3 regions of the Microbacterium limosum genome follow, and region 2 is predicted to be linked to each of the others. Evidence: riboswitches for the same ligand, from Rfam matches in the RefSeq annotation. Region 2 holds a riboswitch; each other region holds the start of a gene.
The links. A riboswitch is a leader RNA that binds a small molecule or an ion and turns the genes downstream of it on or off. The one in region 2 is predicted to bind thiamine pyrophosphate.
Positions count from the first base shown of each region.

Region 1: another riboswitch for thiamine pyrophosphate. It lies ahead of thiM (hydroxyethylthiazole kinase); the one in region 2 lies ahead of thiC (phosphomethylpyrimidine synthase ThiC).
Region 3: another riboswitch for thiamine pyrophosphate. It lies ahead of RYJ27_RS01295 (ECF transporter S component); the one in region 2 lies ahead of thiC (phosphomethylpyrimidine synthase ThiC).

Region 1 covers NZ_CP137080.1:327,003-333,889, forward strand. The annotation lists gene RYJ27_RS01585 (ATP-binding protein) at 1-1,617, shown strand, start outside; gene RYJ27_RS01590 (DUF3322 domain-containing protein) at 1,614-2,735, shown strand; gene RYJ27_RS01595 (helix-turn-helix domain-containing protein) at 2,911-3,372, shown strand; gene RYJ27_RS01600 (hypothetical protein) at 3,599-3,796, shown strand; gene RYJ27_RS01605 (carbonic anhydrase) at 4,227-4,808, shown strand; TPP riboswitch at 4,857-4,948, shown strand; gene thiM (hydroxyethylthiazole kinase) at 4,940-5,749, shown strand; gene thiE (thiamine phosphate synthase) at 5,746-6,399, shown strand; gene RYJ27_RS01620 (bifunctional hydroxymethylpyrimidine kinase/phosphomethylpyrimidine kinase) at 6,396-6,887, shown strand, end outside.
Region 2 covers NZ_CP137080.1:1,511,198-1,518,084, reverse strand. The annotation lists gene moeB (molybdopterin-synthase adenylyltransferase MoeB) at 1-79, shown strand, start outside; gene RYJ27_RS07365 (ISL3 family transposase) at 325-1,626, shown strand; gene thiC (phosphomethylpyrimidine synthase ThiC) at 1,697-3,436, opposite strand; TPP riboswitch at 3,432-3,541, opposite strand; gene RYJ27_RS07355 (hypothetical protein) at 3,635-3,793, opposite strand; gene RYJ27_RS07350 (hypothetical protein) at 3,790-4,089, opposite strand; gene RYJ27_RS07345 (hypothetical protein) at 4,464-4,694, shown strand; gene RYJ27_RS07340 (hypothetical protein) at 4,788-5,603, shown strand; gene RYJ27_RS07335 (DeoR/GlpR family DNA-binding transcription regulator) at 5,780-6,565, shown strand; gene RYJ27_RS07330 (1-phosphofructokinase family hexose kinase) at 6,562-6,887, shown strand, end outside.
Region 3 covers NZ_CP137080.1:260,832-267,718, reverse strand. The annotation lists gene RYJ27_RS01320 (SDR family oxidoreductase) at 2-844, opposite strand; gene RYJ27_RS01315 (enoyl-CoA hydratase/isomerase family protein) at 841-1,620, opposite strand; gene RYJ27_RS01310 (SDR family NAD(P)-dependent oxidoreductase) at 1,617-2,378, opposite strand; gene RYJ27_RS01305 (energy-coupling factor transporter transmembrane component T family protein) at 2,503-3,285, opposite strand; gene RYJ27_RS01300 (ABC transporter ATP-binding protein) at 3,324-4,802, opposite strand; gene RYJ27_RS01295 (ECF transporter S component) at 4,804-5,439, opposite strand; TPP riboswitch at 5,433-5,541, opposite strand; gene RYJ27_RS01290 (D-alanyl-D-alanine carboxypeptidase family protein) at 5,580-6,887, shown strand, end outside.

The DNA of each region.
Region 1 (6,887 bases), 1.2 Mb from region 2:
TGCGTTTCGCACCCCGACGAGCTTGATGACGTCGAGCGTGGCGTCACGATCGGTGGCCTGGTAAAGCGCAACTCACGCAGGTATGAGAAGGACGATCGTCACGAGGTCGGTGATGCCACTCGATGGGTGCTGGGCGGCGACACCCACGCGCGGCTCGAGGCATTGCTTGAGCGTCGTCGGGAAGCGATGGCGGCGATGGAGGAAGCATCCGCCCGCGACGCCGAGGCCGACTCGTTTCGTCAGGACGCTGTCAGTCGGCGCGACGTCTTCACACGCGTATCGACGTTCAGCTGGGACCAAGTGGACCTCGCATCCGCGATGGCGGTCACCTCGGCCCAGCGCGACGATCTCCGGGTGCTCACCAGCGAGTCGGGGACGCTCCGCGAAGCACAGGGGGCCGCGGAGCGAGCGACCCGGCGACTGGACGAGGCGAACGAGAAACACGCACGGTCGCTCGGAGCCCACGCTGTCGCCCGCAATCACGTCGAGAGCATCGCGGCGCAGGTCGCCGAACTCGAGGCCACCCCATATGCACCGGTCGAGGAGCGGATCGCCGACGCCCTCGAAGGCCGGTTCCGAGCCGAGCGACGCTCCGTGAACCTGGAGACGGTGGACGAAGTCGCGCGAAAGGTGCAGTCGGCACTCTCGAAGGAGAAGGACGCCGCGGCCGGCCGCGCAGCGGATGCTGAGGCCAGCTTCGCCGGGCGCGCCGCCGAGTTTCGGCTCGGGTGGCCCGCTGCATCTGCAGAGTTGACTGCTGACATCCGTGACCGCTACGGCTACCGGGAACTGCGCGAAGGCATCATCGCCCGCGGCCTGCCCGAGAAGGAGTCCGAGTTCCGCAAGCTGTTGCGGGAACGATCGCAGGACGTCGTCGCACACTTGCTCAGCGATCTCCGCGACGCCCCGGGTCTCATCCGTGAGCGAATCCTCCCCGTCAACGCATCTCTGGGGCGGTCCCCGTTCGAGGGAGCGGACCGCTTCCTCGAGATCGATGTGAAGACGACGCGGGCCCAGGAGGTCGACGAGTTCCTCACGGACCTCCGCCGCATCGTTGAAGGCAACTGGGCCGACGAGTCGGCCGCCGGTGCCGAGCAACGATTCGCCGTGCTGCAGCGCGTAATCGGTCGACTCGGATCCAAGGACCGCGTCGACATCGACTGGCGCAACCGGGTGCTCGACACGAGGCTTCACGTGAGCTTCCTCGCGCGGGAGAAGGACGTCGCCGGCCGGGTTGTGCGGGTGTATGACTCCGCAGAGGGCTTGTCGGGTGGTCAGCGGCAGAAGCTCGTCATCTTCTGCCTCGCGGCAGCGCTGCGGTACCAGCTGACTGAAGAAGAGGACGAGGTTCCGAGGTTCGGGTCGATCGTGCTCGATGAGGCGTTCGACAAGGCGGACAGCCGATACACGCGCAACGCGATGGAGGTGTTCCGCGAGTTCGGATTCCACATGGTCCTCGCGACACCGCAGAAGCTGCTGCAGACGCTCGAGCCGTACGTGGGCGCGATCACGTCGGTATCGAACCCCGACCGCGACGCCTCACGGCTGGCGAACGTGGTGTTCTCGGTCGATGAGACTGAGGTCGCCACCCCGCCGCACGCGGAGTCGCGCGCGTGACCAGGCTTGTCACACCATCTGACCTGCGCGCGCGGGCGAAGAAACTCTTCGACCGCGATGCACGCACCTGGGCCGCCGAGCAGCAGACCGATGTGGTGCTCGACGTTCCGTTACGCCCGCCAACGGAGCGGGAGGCGCTGGACGATCTCGATCGGGTTCGACAGTGGGTCGACGCCTGGCGCGGTGTGAGCGAGGATTCGGGTATCGAGCTCGAGTGGGTCGTCCGCCATTGGTCACGCATCGGGTCGCAGGAAGTCCCCGTACGCGCGGTGCTGCGCGGTACGGATTCGATCGCTCGAGCGGCGGGCGAGGCGGATGCTTGGCGACTTCTGGTGGCGCGACTTGACGAGTTGCGGGGCCTGGCAGGCTCCGATGTCGGCGGCGTGCTCCGCGCCCATGGCCGCGCGATCGCCGATCTCGATGGCGCCGATTTCCACAGGCTCGTCCATGTGCTGGCCTGGTTGCGCGAAAACCCGGAATCGGGCCGCCTGGTGCGGGAACTGCCGATCCGCGGCATCCACACCAAATGGATCGAATCTCGCCGCGGACTCGTGGAAGCGTTGCATCGGGCGGGAACCGGAGCGCCCGAACTGGGCCTTCGCGAGCCGTCACCGCTCATACGGATCCGTGCTCTCGATCCGTCGCTCTCGTTCCAGGGGCTCACCGATCTGTCGGCGCCCGTCGACGACCTTGCGGCGAGCACGATCCGACCCGAGCGCGTGTTCGTATTCGAGAACCTCGCCACCCTGCTCGCGATGCCCGATGTGCCCCGAGCCGTAGCAGTGCATGGTGGCGGTCACCGCGTCGATCTCGTCGCCCGCCTCCCGTGGGCGCAGACGGTCACCTACTGGGGCGATCTCGATTCGCACGGATTCGCCATACTCAACCGACTTCGATCCAAGGGAGTGGACGCAACGTCGGCATTGATGGATATGGATACTCTGTTCGATCACCGTGATCTGTGGGGGATCGATCCCGATCCCAACGTCGGCGTGTTCGAGCTGCTCACGCCTGATGAGCGCGCGACTCTCCAGGCGATGAGCGCGGAGGGCAACATACGCCTCGAGCAGGAGCGCATTCCGTGGAGCTTCGCGCTCGCGCGGCTCGGGGTGTGTTGACGACGCATCTGATCGTTGCCCCAGCACGCGCCTATCGACCTGTCGGTGACGCGTGGTACCGTAATCGCAACAAACGCAATCTCCTGCGTTTACGTGTATTGGGGTGATTTCTGTGTCTCGCGCTGCAGTTGTTGAAGAGACGTACCTTCCCAGCAGTGGAGTCGAGCTTGCCCCGGTGCTTGACTTCCTCGCCGCCCATGAGGCCGCCGGCCGGGCTCTTCCCGAACCAAGGTACTTCCTTGCCGGGGCGCGTCCAGGTGACCAGGTCGAGCTTCCGGAAGAGGTCTACCTCGCACTCCGCAAGATCGTGGACGCAATGCAGAGCGGGCTGGCCGTGTCAGTTGTACCCCAGACAACACGGCTCACCACCCAGCAGGCAGCGGATCTCCTGAACGTGAGCCGCCCGACCATCGTGAAGCTCCTCGACGAGGGCGAGATCCCGTTCGAGAAGGCGGGAACGCACCGACGCATACTCCTCGCGGATCTGCTCGACTATCGGGAGCGCCGGCGGGAGCGGCAGTACGACATCCTCGCCGCCACACGCGACTCCGTCGGCGAAGACAACATCGAGCAGACGCTCGAGCACCTCAAGGCGGCGCGGAAGGCGGTCGCGGCGAGGCGGGCTGCCCGACTCTGACCTCGCAGGCTGACAGGATGGGGGCGTGTTCACGGCGACTCGCCGCGATGCGGCGAGAGTTCGCCGACGCGGAGGCCGAAGGCTGGGAGCCGCTCGAGGGCACGTTCGGGGTTCCCGATCCGGACGACGAGCATGTGGTCGCCGCGGCCGTCATCGCGGGAGCCGGAGCGATCGTCACCGAGAACCTGAAGGACTTCCCTCCAGGCAAGATTCGCCGGGCATTCAGGTGCTCAGCGCCAGGGATTTCGCGAAGAACACTGTCGCGCTCAACCCAAGGCATGCGCTCGCCGCGGTGCAGGAGATCGCGATTCGTTCCGGCCGCTACGGTGCAGCGCTCACCGTCGAGGAGATTCTCGACACCTTGCGAGATCGATACGGCATGATCGAGGCCGTCGAGATGATGGTCGAAGCTGCATCCGCGTAGTCTCCAGATCGCGCGACAGAAGGGCGGTGCAGCCACCTGATCTCGCGCCGAATACCCGCCACGTTTCTGCCACGAATCGAACCCGGCTCACCTGATCGAGGAGGATGTCCGCCACGTCAGAAACCGCGGAATCATGCGGTTTCGACCCGTCTCGGTTGCCGTCGGCGCGATTTCACATCCCTCCGTCTCACCTCCGTCTCCGCCATTCGTCTCCGCCATTGTCTCCGCCGTTCTTGTCCAGCTCTGGGGCCTTCTTCTGCGGCGCTGCCGCCGGTCCACGGCGGGAGCGTCCGGGCGCGGACTCTTCGATCGTGGTGTCGCGTGGGAGCGCGTCGTCACTTGCTGTCACACTGTTGCCCCTCTCGCGCACGGATCTAGCCTGATAACACCGCGCGCGCCCGCCGCGGGTCGTCTATCCCGAGGAGTTGCCATGACCGTGCTGTCTGAAGTGCTCGAAGCGAACGGCCGCTACGCCGACGCTTTCGGAGACAAAGGCGAGCTCGCCCTGCCGCCTGCGCGGGGTTTCGCAATCCTGACGTGCATGGACGCGAGGCTCGACCCTGCGAAGTTCGCCGGCCTCAGCGAGGGCGACGCGCACGTCATCCGCAACGCCGGGGGGCGTGCTTCCGACGACGCGATCCGATCGCTCGTGATCTCGTACAAGCTTCTCGGCACGCGCGAGTGGTTCGTCATCCATCACACCGACTGCGGCATGGAGTTCTTCACCGACGAGGTCATGCGCGGGCTTCTGGCCAGCAGCCTCGAGACGGCTGTGCTCGGTGAGAAGGGGTTCTACGACGTCGGTGAGGGACCGGGCTCGTCCGAGGCGAAGTACATCGACTGGCTGACGATCTCGGATCAGGCGGCCAGTGTGACCGAGGACGTCACGCGCATCAAGGCGCACCCCTTGGTCCCTGCGCGCATCGCGGTCTACGGCTACATCTACGACGTCAAGACCGGACGCCTCACCGAAGTGCCCGACGCGACCGCCGCAGGGCGCGCCACGGCATGAGCTCGGCGCTCCCGCCCTGTTGCGGATTGCGGGTAGCGTGAGAGGTAACCACGTGACACGGGGTGCCCCGCGGGGCTGAGATCACACCCGTCGAACCTGATCTAGTTCGTACTAGCGAAGGGATGTCGCGCATGACGCGCACGCCAGGAAACCTGCTCGATTTCACCTGCTCCGCCCTGGACGGGGTGCGCGCACACGTGCCGCTCGTGCAGTGCATCACCAACAGCGTGGTGGTCAACGTCACAGCCAACGCCCTCCTCGCGCTCGGCGCGTCGGCGGCGATGGTCGACATCCGGGGGGAGGCGGGCCCGTTCGCGGGAGTCGCCTCCGGACTCCTCGTCAATCTCGGCACGCCGACGCTCGAGCAGCGGGAGGCGATGCTCGAGGCGGTCACCGCCGCCAATGCGGCCGGCACGCCGTGGGTGCTCGACCCGGTCGCGGTCGGCTCGCTGCCGGTGCGCACGCCGCTCGGCCACACCCTGCGAGATCTGCGCCCGACCGTGGTGCGCGGGAACGCCTCCGAGATCATCGCCGTGACCGGCTCCGGAGCGGGCGGGCGCGGTGTGGACGCCTCCGACGGGGTGGATGCCGCCGTGTCGTCGGCGCGGTCGCTGGCGGAGCGCACCGGGGGAGTGGTCGCGATCTCCGGGCCGGTGGACGTCGTCACCGATGGGCGCGACCTCGTGCGGATCGCCAACGGCGACGCGCTGCTGACGAAGATCACCGGCGGTGGGTGTGCGCTGGGCGCGGTGATGGCGGCGTTCGCTGCGGTCGACGACGACCGGTTCGCGACCACCGTCGCCGCGATCACCGTGTACACGGTCGCCGCGGAGCTCGCCGCCGCACGCGCCGCGGGGCCGGGGAGCTTCCAGGCGGCGTTCCTCGACGCTCTCGCCACGGTCGACGGCGACGCCCTGCGCAGCAGGGCGGCGTTGACGTGAGCATCGACCTGTCGCTCTATCTCGTGACCGACTCGCGCCTCGCCGAGGCGGCCGGCCACGATCTCGTCGAGCTCGTGCGCGCAGCCGCGGAGGGCGGTGTGACGGCGGTTCAGGTGCGGGACAAGGACGCTTCCGTCCGGGAGTTCCTGGACACCGTGCTGCGGATCTCCGATGCGCTCCCCGCCGGGGTCGCGCTGCTGGTCAACGACCGGGTCGACGTGTTCCTCGCCGCTCGTGCCGCCGGGGCCCGCGTCGAGGGCGTGCACGTCGGCCAGTCCGACCTCCCCGCGCATGCGGTGCGCGAGCTGATCGGCGCGGAGGCCGTGCTCGGGCTGAGCGCATCCACGCCGGAGCAGCTCCGTCTCGCGGCGGCGGGGCCCGCCCGGGTCGACTACGTCGGCATCGGAGCCGTGCACGCGACGACGACGAAGAAGGATGCGCCCGAACCCCTCGGCCTGGGCCGATTCGCCCGGCTCGTCGCGGCGAGCCCCCTGCCCGCGGTCGGCATCGGCGGGGTCACGAGCGCCGATCTGCCCGAGATGCGGTCGGCGGGCGCCGCCGGAGCCGCCGTCGTCTCGGCGATCTGCTCCGCCCCCGATCCCGCGACCGCCGCCCGCGAGCTGCGCGCGGCCTGGGGAGCGGCATCGTGACGGCGCCCCGGCGGATGCCGCGGGTGCTGAGCATCGCGGGAACCGACCCGACCGGCGGCGCCGGCATCCAGGCGGACCTGAAGAGCATCGCCGCCAACGGCGGGTACGGCATGGCGGTCGTCACCGCCCTCGTCGCCCAGAACACGCTCGGCGTCCGCTCCGTGCACGTGCCGCCGGTGGCGTTCCTCGCCGAGCAGCTGGACGCCGTCTCGGACGACGTGACGATCGACGCGGTCAAGATCGGGATGCTCGCCAACGCGGAGGTCATCCAGACCGTGGGGGATTGGCTCGATCGCACGCTCCCGCCGGTCGTCGTGATCGACCCGGTGATGGTCGCCACCAGCGGCGACCGCCTCCTCGACGAGGAGGCCGAGCACACGCTGCGCGCTCTGGTCTCCCGCGCCGATCTGCTCACTCCGAACGTCCCCGAACTGGCCATCCTCGCCGACGAGCCCGCCGCGACGGACTGGGCGGCGGTCGTGGCTCAG
Region 2 (6,887 bases):
ACTTCTCCTGGCCGCCGGGCACCCGGATGTGCGTGTCCTCGACGGGGGATTCGACCGATGGGCCCTCCAGTCGCACTGACGACCTCGACCTGAACGCCTCCCAGCGATGGGGATGTCGACCATCGCGGGGAGGCGCCGATGGCGAGGCGGGCGTTCGCGGTGACGTCGGTGACGACGGCGTTCGTCGGTCACCGCACCAGGGGATCTTTGGCGGCTCTTCGCAGTTGAGGGTGTAGTCGAGGGTCGGCGGCTGGTTCGTGGATAGACGTCGAGGTCTTCCAGGATGGAAGTTCTCACACTGCCCATCTGCCGGAAGACCTCGACTTGCACCACCCTACGTTCGCGACCCCTGACCTGACCACGTTCTGCCGTCTCGATGAGCTCGGCCTCGAAGCCATCGGCCAGTTGATCGAGCCCGACCGGGCGGTACTCGAGTGCCGCGTCGTTGACGATGACCCGTGGTGTCGGAAGTGCGGCGCCGAGGGCGTGCCGCGCGACACCGTGACGCGTCCGCTCGCGCACGAGCCGTTCAGTCACCGGCCCACGACGCTGCTGGTGCGGGTGCGCCGCTACCGGTGCGGCCACTGCCGCCGCACCTGGCGGCAGGACACGACGAACGCGGCGGCGCCGCGGGCGAAGATCTCCCGCGGCGGGGTCGGGTGGGCGCTGAAGGCGATCGTGGTCGACCACCTCACCGTCTCCCGCGCCGCGGCAGGCCTGGGTGTGTCGTGGCACACCGCGAACACCGCGATCCTCGCCGAGGGCAAGCGGCGGCTGATCGACGATCCGGCCAGGTTCGACGGCGTCACCACGATCGGCGTCGACGAGCACGTCTGGCGTCACACCCGGTTCGGTGACAAGTACGTGACCGTGATCATCGACCTCACGCCCGCCCGCAACAAGACAGGTCCCGCACGGCTGCTGGACATGGTCGAGGGTCGGTCGAAGGCGGTGTTCAAGCAGTGGCTCGCCGCCCGGCCCAAGGAGTGGTCGAAGCAGATCGAAGTGGTCGCGATGGATGGGTTCAGTGGGTTCAAGACCGCCGCGTCCGAGGAACTCCCCGACGCGGTCCCGGTGATGGATCCGTTCCATGTCGTCCGGCTCGCCGGTGACGCCCTGGACCGGACCCGGCAGAGGGTTCAGCAGGACACTCTCGGGCACCGCGGTCACGCCGGGGACCCGCTCTACGGGGTCCGCCGCACCCTCCACACCGGCGTGAGCTTCCTCACCGAGAAGCAGACCGCACGGCTGGACGCGGTGTTCGCGGTCGAGGAGCACGTCGAGGTCGAAGCGACCTGGGGCATCTACCAGCGCATCGTCGCCGCCTACCGCGAACCCGACAAGAAGAAGGCGAAGGAGATGATGCGGTCGGTGATCGATTCCGTCAGCAGCGGCGTCCCCGCGATGCTGGCCGAGATTCGCCGGCTCGGTCGGACGTTGAAGCAGCGCGCCGCGGACGTCCTCGCGTTCTTCGACCTGCCCGGCACGAGCAACGGTCCGACAGAGGCGATCAACGGCCGACTCGAGCATCTCCGCGGCTCCGCGCTCGGCTTCCGCAACCTCGCGAACTACACAGCCAGGAGCCTGCTCGAGGCCGGAGGTTTCAGACCCTCGCTACACCCTTGATTCCGAAGAGCCTCTTTGGCGCGAGGGCGCTCCAGCATCCCGCCGATGTACTCGGCGAAGACGCGGGCGGTCACGGCCGGCTGGCCTGCTCGCGCACGGAGGGCAGTTCCAGATACACCGTCCCACCGGAGTCCCGGAAAGCCGCGGACTTCTCCCGCATGCCGACGATCCGCTCCTGCTCGGACATGTCGCCGAACCGGTCGCGGATGTCCTGGGAGATGCGCATCGAGCAGAACTTGGGCCCGCACATCGAGCAGAAGTGCGCCGTCTTCGCCGGTTCCGCCGGCAGCGTCTCGTCATGGAACTGCTCCGCCGTGACGGGGTCCAGGGCGAGGGCGAACTGATCCCGCCAGCGGAACTCGAAGCGCGCCTTCGACAGGGCGTCGTCGCGCTCGTTCGCGCCGGGGTGGCCCTTGGCGAGGTCTGCGGCGTGCGCCGCGATCTTGTACGTGATCACCCCCGTCTTGACATCGTCCTTGTTGGGCAGACCCAGGTGCTCTTTGGGCGTCACGTAGCAGAGCATCGCTGTGCCGTATCGGGCGATCTCGGTCGCCCCGATCGCCGACGTGATGTGGTCGTAACCGGGCGCGACATCCGTTACCAGAGGCCCGAGAGTGTAGAACGGTGCACCGTCGCAGAGTTCCTGCTGCCGCTCCACGTTCTCCCGCACCAGGTGGAGTGGGACATGCCCCGGCCCCTCGACCATGACCTGCACGTCGTATGCCCACGCCCGCTTCGTCAGCTCGGCGAGAGTGTCGAGCTCGGCGAATTGCGCGGCGTCGTTCGCGTCGGCCGTCGACCCCGGCCGCAGTCCATCGCCGAGGGAGAATGCGACGTCGTACTGAGCGAAGATCTCGCACAGTTCGTCGAAGTGCGTGTACAGGAAGTTCTCCCGATGATGCGCCAGGCACCACCCGGCCATGATCGACCCGCCGCGCGAGACGATGCCGGTAACTCGATCAGCGGTGAGCGGCACGTAGCGCAGCAGCACGCCGGCGTGGATCGTCATGTAATCCACACCCTGCTCGCATTGCTCGATCACCGTGTCGCGGAAGATCTCCCACGTGAGCCTGCTCGCGTCGCCGTCCACCTTCTCGAGGGCCTGGTAGATCGGCACGGTGCCGATGGGCACCGGCGAGTTGCGGATGATCCACTCCCGCGTGGTGTGTATGTCGTCGCCGGTGGACAGGTCCATGACCGTGTCGGCGCCCCACCGCGTCGCCCACTGAAGCTTGTCCACCTCTTCGGCGATCGAGCTGGTCACCGCGGAGTTGCCGATGTTCGCATTGATCTTCACCAGGAACGCCTTCCCGATGATCATGGGCTCGGATTCGGGATGATTGATGTTGTTCGGGATGATGGCCCGGCCCGCGGCGAGCTCAGAGCGCACCAGCTCCACATCGCAGTTCTCCCGCAGCGCGACGAAGCGCATCTCGGGGGTGACGATCCCGGCGCGGGCATAGTGCATCTGGGTGACCGTTCTCCCCGGCAGAGCGCGGCGGGGGCGACGCTTCGCGCCCTGCCACTCCGCCGACGCAACCCCGCGGCGTAGCGCCGCCCGTCCGTCGTCGTGCAGATTGCGCTCTCGACCGTCGTATGCCTCGGTGTCGCCGCGCGCCTCGATCCACGAGGTTCGCACGGGCTGCAGCCCCTGCAGCGGGTCGCTGCCGGGCCCGGCAGTGCGGTACACCGTCAGCGGTGGATTGGGGACGGCACCGGGGGAGTCCTCGAGCGCGATCATCGTGACGGGTACACGGATGCCGTGCTCCTCGTCATGCAGATAGGCGAGCGAGTGCGATGAATCGGTCATCAGAAGTCCTACTTCCTTCGCCGGCATTACCCGGACAGGTTCGAACGGTCGCGGGCCGCGTCAGCCCGATCTCAGCCCCTGCGAAGGGCTCCCGTGTGGATGATGACCACCTTATCGGACCGCGCGAACGCGAGCACCCCGGCGGGACGCAAGGAGCGTGGGGCGGATGAGGCCGGCGAACAGCCGCACGATTCCGAATCAGACGGTCAGCGTCGCGCGCAGCCGGGCGCCGCCGAGGTCACCGCCCGGTGACAGCGTGATCCGGCCCTCCGCCAACGGGAGGTTCTGCCGAAGGCGGGCGAGTCCGGACGATTCGAAGGCCGCGGGGGGCGCGTCGCCGTTGTTGTCGACCGTCACCGTGACCTCTCGTCCCTCGGCCGAGACCGCACTGCGAGCTCGCTCGCCCCGCCGTGCTTGAGCGCGAGCGCCGCGGACAGGGTGCGGATCTCCCCGTCGCGCAAGCGCGCCAGGTCCTGCACGATCGCGCCGACCTCGTCCGCCTCCCGCTCTCCGAGGCGCGGCAGAACGGACCCGAGCCGGGCCTCGAGGACGATGAAGGCGCTCTGGACGCTGCCGTGGAGGGTGTGGGCGAGGTCATCGTCGGGGGAGAGCCGTCGGTGGGCGCCACCCTGACGGCGGCGATCTCCGGGCACGCCGATCCGGTCGCCGACTCCTACTCGTATCAGTGGATGGCCGACGGCGAGGAGATTCCGGGCGAGACGAGCTCGGTATTCGACGTACCGTCGGAACTGGTGGGCGCAGAGGTCACGGTGCGCGTCACCGCCGTTCGTGCCGGATATGACAGTGCGAGCGGCGTGGGCACGGCGGGCGGTGCCTCGCACATCTCCCCCGGCGAGTACCGCACACCGTCTGCGGTGCGGATCGCGGGCGAGGCGGCGGTGGGTGCGGGTCTCTCCGCCGAGGTGACTCAGGAGGCGACGCCTCTTCCGGCGAGCTACGCCTATCAGTGGTACGCCGACGGCGCGCCGATCGACGGAGCCGTCTCGGAGTCCTACCGACCGGTGTCGTGCTCGGGACGTTCGCGACCACGGTGCAGGTGTCGGTCACGGGGCAGCCGCTCGTCGGCGAGACCCTGTCGGCCACGATCCTGCGGGGGCCCGCTCCGGGACCCGATTTGTACGAGTATCAGTGGCTCGCGGACGGCGAGAAGCTCGCCGGTGCGACGGGTGCGTCTCTCACGCTCACCGACCATTTGCTCGGCAAGCGGCTGTCGGTTTGGTGTCCGGCGCGGGGCTGATCCTGGCGCGGCACCGTCGGACGCAGCCGGAGTCCGCGGCGAAGTGACCCCTTCCCGCCCGTGCGCCGGCACGGGCGGGAATAATGGGGCGCGATGGATGACGGGGTTCGCAGCGAGCGCGAGGAGCTCGCCGAGCTGCGCGCCCGCGCCTACGGACCGGATGCCGATATCCTCGACGACCCGGCGGCGCAGGAGCGGCTCTCCCGACTGGAGGCGGCCCTCCGCGCCGCCGACACAGGGGCGGGCGGTGGACGCGTCGACGCGTCGACGCCCGCAAGCGACGCCGGCGCGGCATCCGCCCCGGAGAGCGGGCGATCGGACGGCGAGCCCATCGAGGACACCCGGGACGACGCCGGCTCGACCGTCGAGGAGCCGGAGCCGGAGCCGGAGCCGGCGTCCCCGGCCCCGGCGAAGCGCGGGCTGATCGACCGGATCGGCGGGCGCGTCGTCGTCGCGGCGGTCGTGACGCTTGCGATCGTGGTGGTCGGCGGCGCGGTTCTGCCCTCGCTCACGGGGCTCGGTTCCACCGCCGTCCTCCGCCCGGCGGGCGAGCCGTCGGCCGCGGTGGTGGACCAGTTGAACACGAACCCGCGTGACTTCTACGCCATCGACCCCGCCTCTGTGCGTTCGCACGAGACGTTCGGCGGGTTGGAGATTCTCTCGGCGCGCACGGCGGACGGCGCGGGCCGATGCCTCGCCGTCGCATCCGAGCGTCAGCTGTGGGCCCTGCAGTGCGCGCCGCCCGGACTGGACGTCATCCTCGACATCCCGATCTTCCCCGGCATCCGACTGCCCGACGAGTTCCCCGATCTCCCGGAGCGCAGCATCGTTCGACTGAGGCTCGCCGGCGACGTCGTGGAGGTGACGGTCGCCCCGGCATCCGGCGACGGGACGGACGCCGCCGCGTAATCGCGACGAAGGCCCCCGTCCGGTGCGTCCGTCCGACCACCACTCCGCAACGCCGCGGTGTCCGGCCGCGCCGCGGTGCGCGGCGTCTATTCATCGATCTTGGTTTGCGTCGTTGTTTTCTGTTGGACTGTGTTGTACCGTGTGGGCAACCACGAAGCCGCAGAGAAGAGGTCGGTGTGTACGCGACGGAGCGCCACGAGGCGATCGAGCGCCAGCTCTCGCAGGACGGGCGGGTCTCCGTCGTCTCCCTCGCGCGCTCGTTCGGGGTCACCACCGAGACCATCCGTCGTGACCTCGACGCGATGGAGCGATCCGGGTCGCTCCGACGGGTGCACGGAGGAGCAGTCTCCGCGGAGCGCGGCAGCACGAACGAGACCGCCGTGACCGACCGCGATCAGGTGCGCGGCGCGGAGAAGCTGCAGATCGCCCGCCGCGCGCTGGATGCGATCGCCGACGGGTTCCGCGGTTCGGTGTACATCGACGCGGGGACGACGACGGCAGCCCTCGCCCGGGAACTCGGCGCCCACCTGCGGGAGCGTGGGGCGCGGGCCGAGGTCGTGACGCATTCGGTGCCGGTCGCGTTCGAACTCGGAGCGCGCAGCGACGTGCCCGTGACGATCATCGGCGGGCGGGTGCGCGGGCTCACGGCCGCCGCCGTGGGTTCGCAGACCGTGCGCGCGATCGAACAGCTCCGGCCCGACGTCGCCATCCTCGGCACCAACGGGCTCTCCGCCGAATTCGGCCTCAGCACGCCGGACCCCGACGAAGCGGCCGTCAAGCGGGCGATCGTGAGTGCGGCCCGCCGCGTCGTCGTGCTCGCCGACGCCAGCAAGATCGGGGACGAGTTCCTCGTGCGCTTCGCCGGGATCGACGAGGTCGACGTCATCGTGACGGACGCTCCAGTGCCGGTCTCCGTGGCGGATGCCGCCGCCGCCGCCGACGTGGAGGTGTGGACGGCATGATCGTCACCCTCACGGCCAACCCCGCCCTCGACCGCACGATCGCCCTCGAGGCGCCGCTCGTGCCCGGCGACGTGCAGCAGGCCCTGTCGGCGCGGGAGGATGCGGGGGGCAAGGGCATCAACGTCGCCCGTGCGGTCGCGTCGGCGGGAGTTCCCACGCTGGCGGTGCTTCCCCTGTCGGAGGACGACCCCTACGGGCCGATCCTGCGCGCGACGGGCCTGCCGACCCGGACTGTCGCCGTCCACGGTCATGTCCGCGCGAACATCGCGCTGACGGATGCCGCCGGCACGACGACGAAGATCAACCTTCCGGGCGTCGAGCT
Region 3 (6,887 bases), 1.3 Mb from region 2:
GTCAGTCCAGGAAGATGTCGGGGTAGAGCCGCTCGTCGGGGGTGCCCGGAACCGCCGCGTACCGCGCGAGGTCGGTGACGCCGGCCTCGGCGAGCACGTCCTCGACGATGAGCTGCCGCCCCGTGGCGGAGTCCGCCGGTCGCGTGATGACCTCGTACGCGGCGTCGGCGTAGATCTGGGGCGTGCGGCTGGCCGCCATGACGCGGTCGCCGCCGAGGAGGTTCTGCACGGCGGCGGTCGCGATCGTCGTGCGGGGCCAGAGGGTGTTGGCGGCGATGCCGTCGCCCGCGAACTCGGCCGCGAGCCCCAGCGTGACCATCGTCATCCCGAACTTCGCGAGCGAGTACCCCGTGTGCGCGCCGAGCCACCGCGGGGTGGGGTTCAGCGGCGGGGAGAGGGAGAGGATGTGAGGGTTCTCGCTCTCGCGCAGGATCGGCACGGCGGCCCGACTGAGCATGAACGTGCCGCGTACGTTGACGTCCTGCATGAGGTCGTACTTCTTCGCCGAGAGCTCCAGCGAGCCCGACAGGTCGATCACGCTCGCGTTGTTCACGACGACGTCGATGCCGCCGAACTCCCCCTGCGTCATCAGCACGGCCTGCGTGATGTCGTCGTCGTCGCGCACGTCGCCCACGATCGGCAGGGCGTTGCCCCCCGCGGCGCGGATCTGCTCGGCCGCCGAGTGCACCGTGCCCTCGAGCTTCGGATGAGGCGCGTCGGTCTTCGCCAGCAACGCGATATTGGCGCCGTCTGCGGCGGCGCGCAGCGCGATCGCGAGGCCGATGCCGCGACTGCCCCCCGACATGAGGATGGTGCGGCCGGCCAGGGGGGCGGAGTCGGTCATCGAGGATCCTTCCGTGCGGATGCCGCGGCGAACGCCGCGATGCGTGCGGCCGCCTCGGGGGTGTCGAAGGCCGCGCCGATCGTGCGGGCCTCCTCGTCGAGCTGGCCCGCGAACGAGCGCGTGGGCCGGGAACGGATGAGACGCTTCGCCTGCCCGTACGCCGCGGTCGCGCCCTCGAGCCACGAGCGTGCGACCGCCTCGGCGCGCGCGGCGACCCCGTCGGGCGGCGCGACCTCGGCGACGAGCCCCCACGCGAGCGCCTCGTCGGCCGACAGCATCCGATCGCTCAGCACCAGCTGCAGGGCGCGGCGCTCGCCCACGGCGCGCGCGAGCTGCGCCGAGACCGACAGGTCGGGCGTGAGGCCGACGCCCGCGTACCGGCTGCCGATCCTCGAGTCGGCGGCCGCGACGGCGTAGTCGCTCGCGAGCAGGATGCCGAGGCCCCCGCCCGCCGTCGTGCCGTGCGCCGCCGCGACGACCGGCACCGACGACTCCACGAGCGCCCGGATGCCACGGTGGATGATGTGGGCGAGCGCCGCGATGCCCTCGCCCGAGCCGACCGTGCTCGACATCGCCACGACGTCGCCGCCGGCGCAGAAGGCGGGGCCCGCGGCATCCACGAGGATCGCGCCGACGTCGTCGGAGGACGTCGCCTCGACCGTGGCGCGCTCCCACGCGTGGGCCATCTCCTCGTCGAAGGCGTTGAGCCGGGCGGGCCGGTTCAGCGTGATGCGCGCGAGGCCGTCCGCGATCGCGAGGCGGATCGTCTCGCTCATCGCGGTGCCATCCGGATCGCGCCGTCGAGGCGGATCGTCTCGCCGTTGAGGTAGCCGTTCGAGACGATGTGCTGCACGAGGGCGGCGTACTCGTCGGGCCGGCCGAGCCTCGGGGGGAAGGGCACCTGTCCGCCGAGGGAGTCCTGCGCCGCCTGCGGCAGGCCCTTCAGCATCGGCGTCTCCATGATGCCCGGCGCGATCGTGACGACCCGGATGCCGTGGCGGGCGAGCTCCCGCGCGATCGGCAGCGTCATCGCGTGCACACCGCCCTTGCTCGCCGCGTATGCCGGCTGTCCGATCTGGCCGTCGAACGCGGCGACGCTCGCGGTGCTGACGATGACGCCGCGCTCCCCGTCGGGGCTCGCCTCGTTGACCGCCATGGCGGCGGCGGCCTGCGCGATGACGTTGTAGGTGCCGACGAGGTTGATGCGCACGACCCGCTCGAAGTCGGCGAGCGAGCCCGGGTTCCCGTCGCGGTCCAGCACCTTCGCGGGCGGCGCGATCCCGGCGCAGTTCACGACGACGCGCAGGGGCGCGAGGGCGGATGCCTCGGCGACCGCGGCGCGCACCTGCTCCTCGTTCGTGACGTCGGCCGGCGCGAAGACCCCGCCGAGCTCCGCGGCGACCTCGTCTCCGGCGGCGCCGGGCAGGTCGAGGATCGTGACGACGTAGCCGTCGGCGGCGAGGCGCCTCGCGGTCGCGAGCCCGAGCCCGCTGGCGCCGCCCGTGACGAGCGCGCCGGATCTGCCTTCGTGCATCGGTTCTCCTTCGAACGAACTCGCCGTGAGCTCTCGCTCGGCATCCTGTTCCAGGGTACGCGGAACCGGGTCCCATGCGCACGGACGGCGAGCGGGACGACGGCCCTGCTCGGTCGCCGCCCCGTCAGACTCCGAGCACGAATCTCCAGGAACCCGTGGCGACGGCCGTCGTGATCGCGATCGCCGAGATCGCGGCACCCGCGATCACGAGTCCCGTGTCGGCGGCGCCCCAGCGGGACTCGCGCGCGAACGTCCGCGCTCCGTCGGTACCGAAGCCCCGCGCCTCCATCGCCGTGGCGAGCTTCGTGCCGCGCCGGATGGCCAGCACGAAGAGCGCGAACACCATGCCGAGCAGGCGGCGCACCCGCCCCTCGTCCGCGACGCCGCGGGCCCGGCGGGCGAGGGTCAGCGCCCGCCAGTCGTCGGCGAGGAGCCCCAGCAGCCGCATCCCGGCGAGCGCGCCGAGCACGAACCGAGCGGGGAGCCGCACGATCTGCGCGAGACCGTCGGCGAGGTCGGTGGGGTCGACCGTGATGAAGAGCACGACGCCGGGCAGGGCGATCGCGAGCACGCGGAAGAAGGTCGCCAGCGCCAGATCGAGCGATCCGTCGCTGATCCTCACGACGAACCATTCCGCGTAGACGGTTCCGGCGGGCGAGCCGTAGAGGGCGATCGTCACGGCCGTCAGCGGCGCCGCGACCCAGATCGGGAGGGTGCGCACCCAGAACTCACGCCACCGCACGCCCGAGAACACGAGCAGGATGCTCGAGAGCGCGAGCGAGACGGCGGCCGAGACCCAGTCGATCGTGAGGACGAGCGGCAGCGCGATCAGCAGCGCCGCCGCGAGCTTGGCCACGGGATTGCGCGCCGCCAGCACGCCGGCCCCGCGCGGGGCCGGGGCCTGCAGCGACCCGGCGGAGGCCGGCGGCGAATCGGCGCGGGCGCTCACGCCGCCGCCGCCCGATCCTGCGCGGGAAGGGCGAGCCGCCGCGCGCGCAGCGCTCGCAGGACGTGCTCGTCGTGCGTGACGGCCACGATCCCCGCTCCCTCGTCGCGCAGCCGCGCGATGAGGGCCACGAGCTCGGCCCACGTCACGGCATCCTGGCCAAAGGTCGGCTCGTCGAGTACGAGGACGCGGGGGCGGGTCGCGAGCATCGCACCGACCGTCAGGCGCCGCTTCTCGCCACCCGAGAGCGTATACGGGTTCGCCTCCGCCAGCGTCTCCAGGCGCAGGCGCGCCAGCAGCTCGTCGACGCGGACCTGCACCTCGGCCTCGGGCAGGCGCAGCGCGCGGGGGCCCACCTCGAGCTCGGCCCGCACGCTCGTGCGCAGCAGCTGGTGCTCGGGATCCTGCAGCACCGTGCCGATGCGGGTGAGCAAACCCCGAGCGGGCCACGAGACGGGCGCCGCGCCGAGGCCCCCCGCAAGCGACGCGGATGCCGCGACCTCGCCGCCCTCGGGCGGCAGCAGCCCCGCGAGGGTGAGGCCCAGGGTCGATTTGCCGGCCCCGTTCGGCCCCGTCACGCCCAGCACCTCGCCCGCCCGCACGTCGATCGAGAGCGGACCGGCGACCGGGCGGCCGCGCTGGCGCCCCACTCGCACGTCGCGTCCGGAGAGCAGCACCTCCCCCGGCTCGGCCGCGGGCGGCGCGGGATGCCGCGGGGGGACATCCGGAACCCACACGCCTCCCGCTGCGAGGGCGGGCCCGTGCGCGCCCAGGACCGCATCGGGCGAGCCGTCGGCGATCACACCCTCCCGCCCCAGCACGATCACGCGGCCGACGAGCGGAAGCCACGCGTCGATCCGATGCTCGACCACGACCAGCGTCGCCGCGCTGCGCTCGAGGGAGCGTGCCACGGCATCCCTCACCTCGGCGACGCCCGCGGGGTCGAGGTTGGCCGTCGGCTCATCGAGCAGCAGCAGGCCCGGCCGCATCGCGAGCGCCCCCGCGAGCGCGAGCCGCTGCTTCTGTCCGCCCGAGAGCGCCGACGTGGATCGATCCAGCGGCACATCGAGACCCACGGCATCCAGCGCCTCGCCGACCCGCGTCCAGATCTCGGGACGCGGCACGCCGAGGTTCTCGCAGCCGAATGCGACATCGTCGCCGACCCTCGCGAGGATCGCCTGGCTGTCCGGGTCCTGCAGCACCATCCCGGCGCGGCCGCGCGCGTGCGCGGCGGGGACGCCGTCGAGGGTGAGCGACCCGGTCGTGTCGCCCTCGTCGTCGCCGCCGAGCACGCCCGCGAGCGCGTGCAGGAGGGTCGACTTGCCCGCACCCGACGCCCCGAGCAGCAGCACCCGCTCCCCGGGCTCGATGCGCAGATCGATCCCGGAGAGCGCCCATGCGTGGCGCGATGCATAGCGCCACCCCCAGCCCGCCGCCGTCACGGCGACGGGGCGGGGCGGGGCGGGTGCTGCGCCCATGTCAGACGCGGCGGGTCACCTCGCGGCCCGACGCGAACCGGTTCAGGGCCCCCGTCGCCGCGAGGCCCCGGGCGATCAGCCACGATCCGAGGCCCGCGATCACCGCGCCCGAGATCGTCGTCGCGAGGATGTAGACGATCGTGAACGTCGCGTCGGCGCCGGCGTACCAGAGGAGGCGGTCGTTGATTCCGCACGCGAGGCCCGCGCCGGCGCCGGCGAGCATCGCCACCGGGAGGCGCCAGACGGCGTAGGCGAAGAGGAGGAAGACGATCTCGGCGCCGAGACCCTGCACGAGCCCCGACACGATCGTGAGCGGCCCCCACTGGTTGCCGACGAGCGCCGAGATGACGGCGGCGAGCAGCTCGGTGTACAGCGCGGCGCCGGGCTTGCGGACGATGAGGGCGCCGAGCACGCCCGCGACGAGCCAGGGGCCCGCGAGCAATCCCTGCAGGCCCGGCAGCAGCGGCGAGAGCAACTCGCTCGGCCCGAGGTACGCGACGTTCCACACGAGGAACAGCGCCGCGCAGGCGACGGCGATGACGCTGGCGACGACGATGTCGACGACGCGCCACCGCCAGACGATCCCCGCGAATCCGCGGGGGCGAGAAGGGGCGGATGAAGACGTGGACGTGCTCAAGATGTTCTCCTTCCTGCGCTGGCATGACCCAGATCAGGTTCGACGGTCGAAGCGTGGACGCTTCCTCTCAGCCCGGCACACCGGACTCCCGTGGTTGACAGGGGCGAGTATAGCCCCACGCCCCGTTGTACGTTAGGCCTGTGACCCCGAGCGACTCGCCGTCCCCGCCCGCGCTCACGCGGCGCGCGTTGCGCTCCGGCTCGACCCGGGGCGCGACGGACGGAAGCGTCGCGGTCGCCGAACCACCCGGGCCAGACGAGGCGGATGCCGCGGCATCCACCTCCCCCGACGAAGCCGCCGCCGAAGCCGCCGCGTCCTCGCCCCGGGCCCTTGCGTGGGTCGACGAGAGCGCGCTCGGCACGGGCGCCGCCGCCGCGCCGCAGGGCTGGGAGCCGCCGCTCGTGGAGCGCTGGCCCTCCCGCTTCGCGTGGCGTCGCGCGGCGCTCACCCCCCTCGTCGTGGTGGTGACGCTCGCCCTCGTCTACTCCGCGACCATGCTGCTCTGGCCGCTGCACGCGGTGCAGCCGCAGGTCGAAGCGTCGAGCGTCACGACGACGCCCGCGGCCGCCGTCTCCCCCGCCTGGCCCGCCGACGGCTCGGCGGCGGTCGGCGTGCCGGGCCTGGGCTCCCCGCTGGCGAGCTCGGGCCAGGCCGTGCCGATGGCGAGCATCACGAAGGTGGTCACGGCGCTCGTCGTGCTCGACGGGATGCCGCTGGGCGTGGGCGAATCGGGCCCCTCGTACACGTTCACGTCGGCGGATCGCGCCGACTACCGCGCCACGATCGCCTCGGGCGAGTCCGCACTGCCGTTCCCCACCGAAGACGCCCTCACGCAGTACCAGCTCCTCGAGGGGCTCCTCATCGGGTCGGCGGGCAACTACGCCGACTTCCTCGTCGCGCAGCAGTACCCGTCGCAGGCCGCGTACGTCCGCGCCGCGAACGAATGGCTCGCGGCGCACGCGCTGACGGGCATCACCGTCGTCGACCCCTCCGGGATCAGCGCTCGCAACGTCGCGACCCCGGCGGCGCTCATCTCGCTGGGGCAGCAGGCGATGGCCGATCCCGTGATCGCGGAGATCGTCGCGAAACCGTCGGTCGAGCTTCCCGGCGTGGGGCTGGTGGAGAACACCAACGCCCTGCTCGGCGACCCGGGTGTGGTCGGGGTCAAGACGGGATTCCTCGGCCGCGACTACAACCTGCTGACGGCACGCGATCTCGAGATCGGCGACACGACGGTGCGCGCCTTCGTCGCAGTTCTCGGTCAGGACAGCGCGGAGGCGCGCTTCGCCGAGACCCGCGCGCTGCTGGCGTCCCTGGACGCCCCGCTCCAGCCGACCGTCGCCGTGCCCGCCGGCACGGTCGTCGGCACCGTGACGACGCTGTGGGGCGACCCGGTGCAGCTGGTCACCCGCGACGACGCGGCCGTCATCCTCTGGAACGGCGGAACG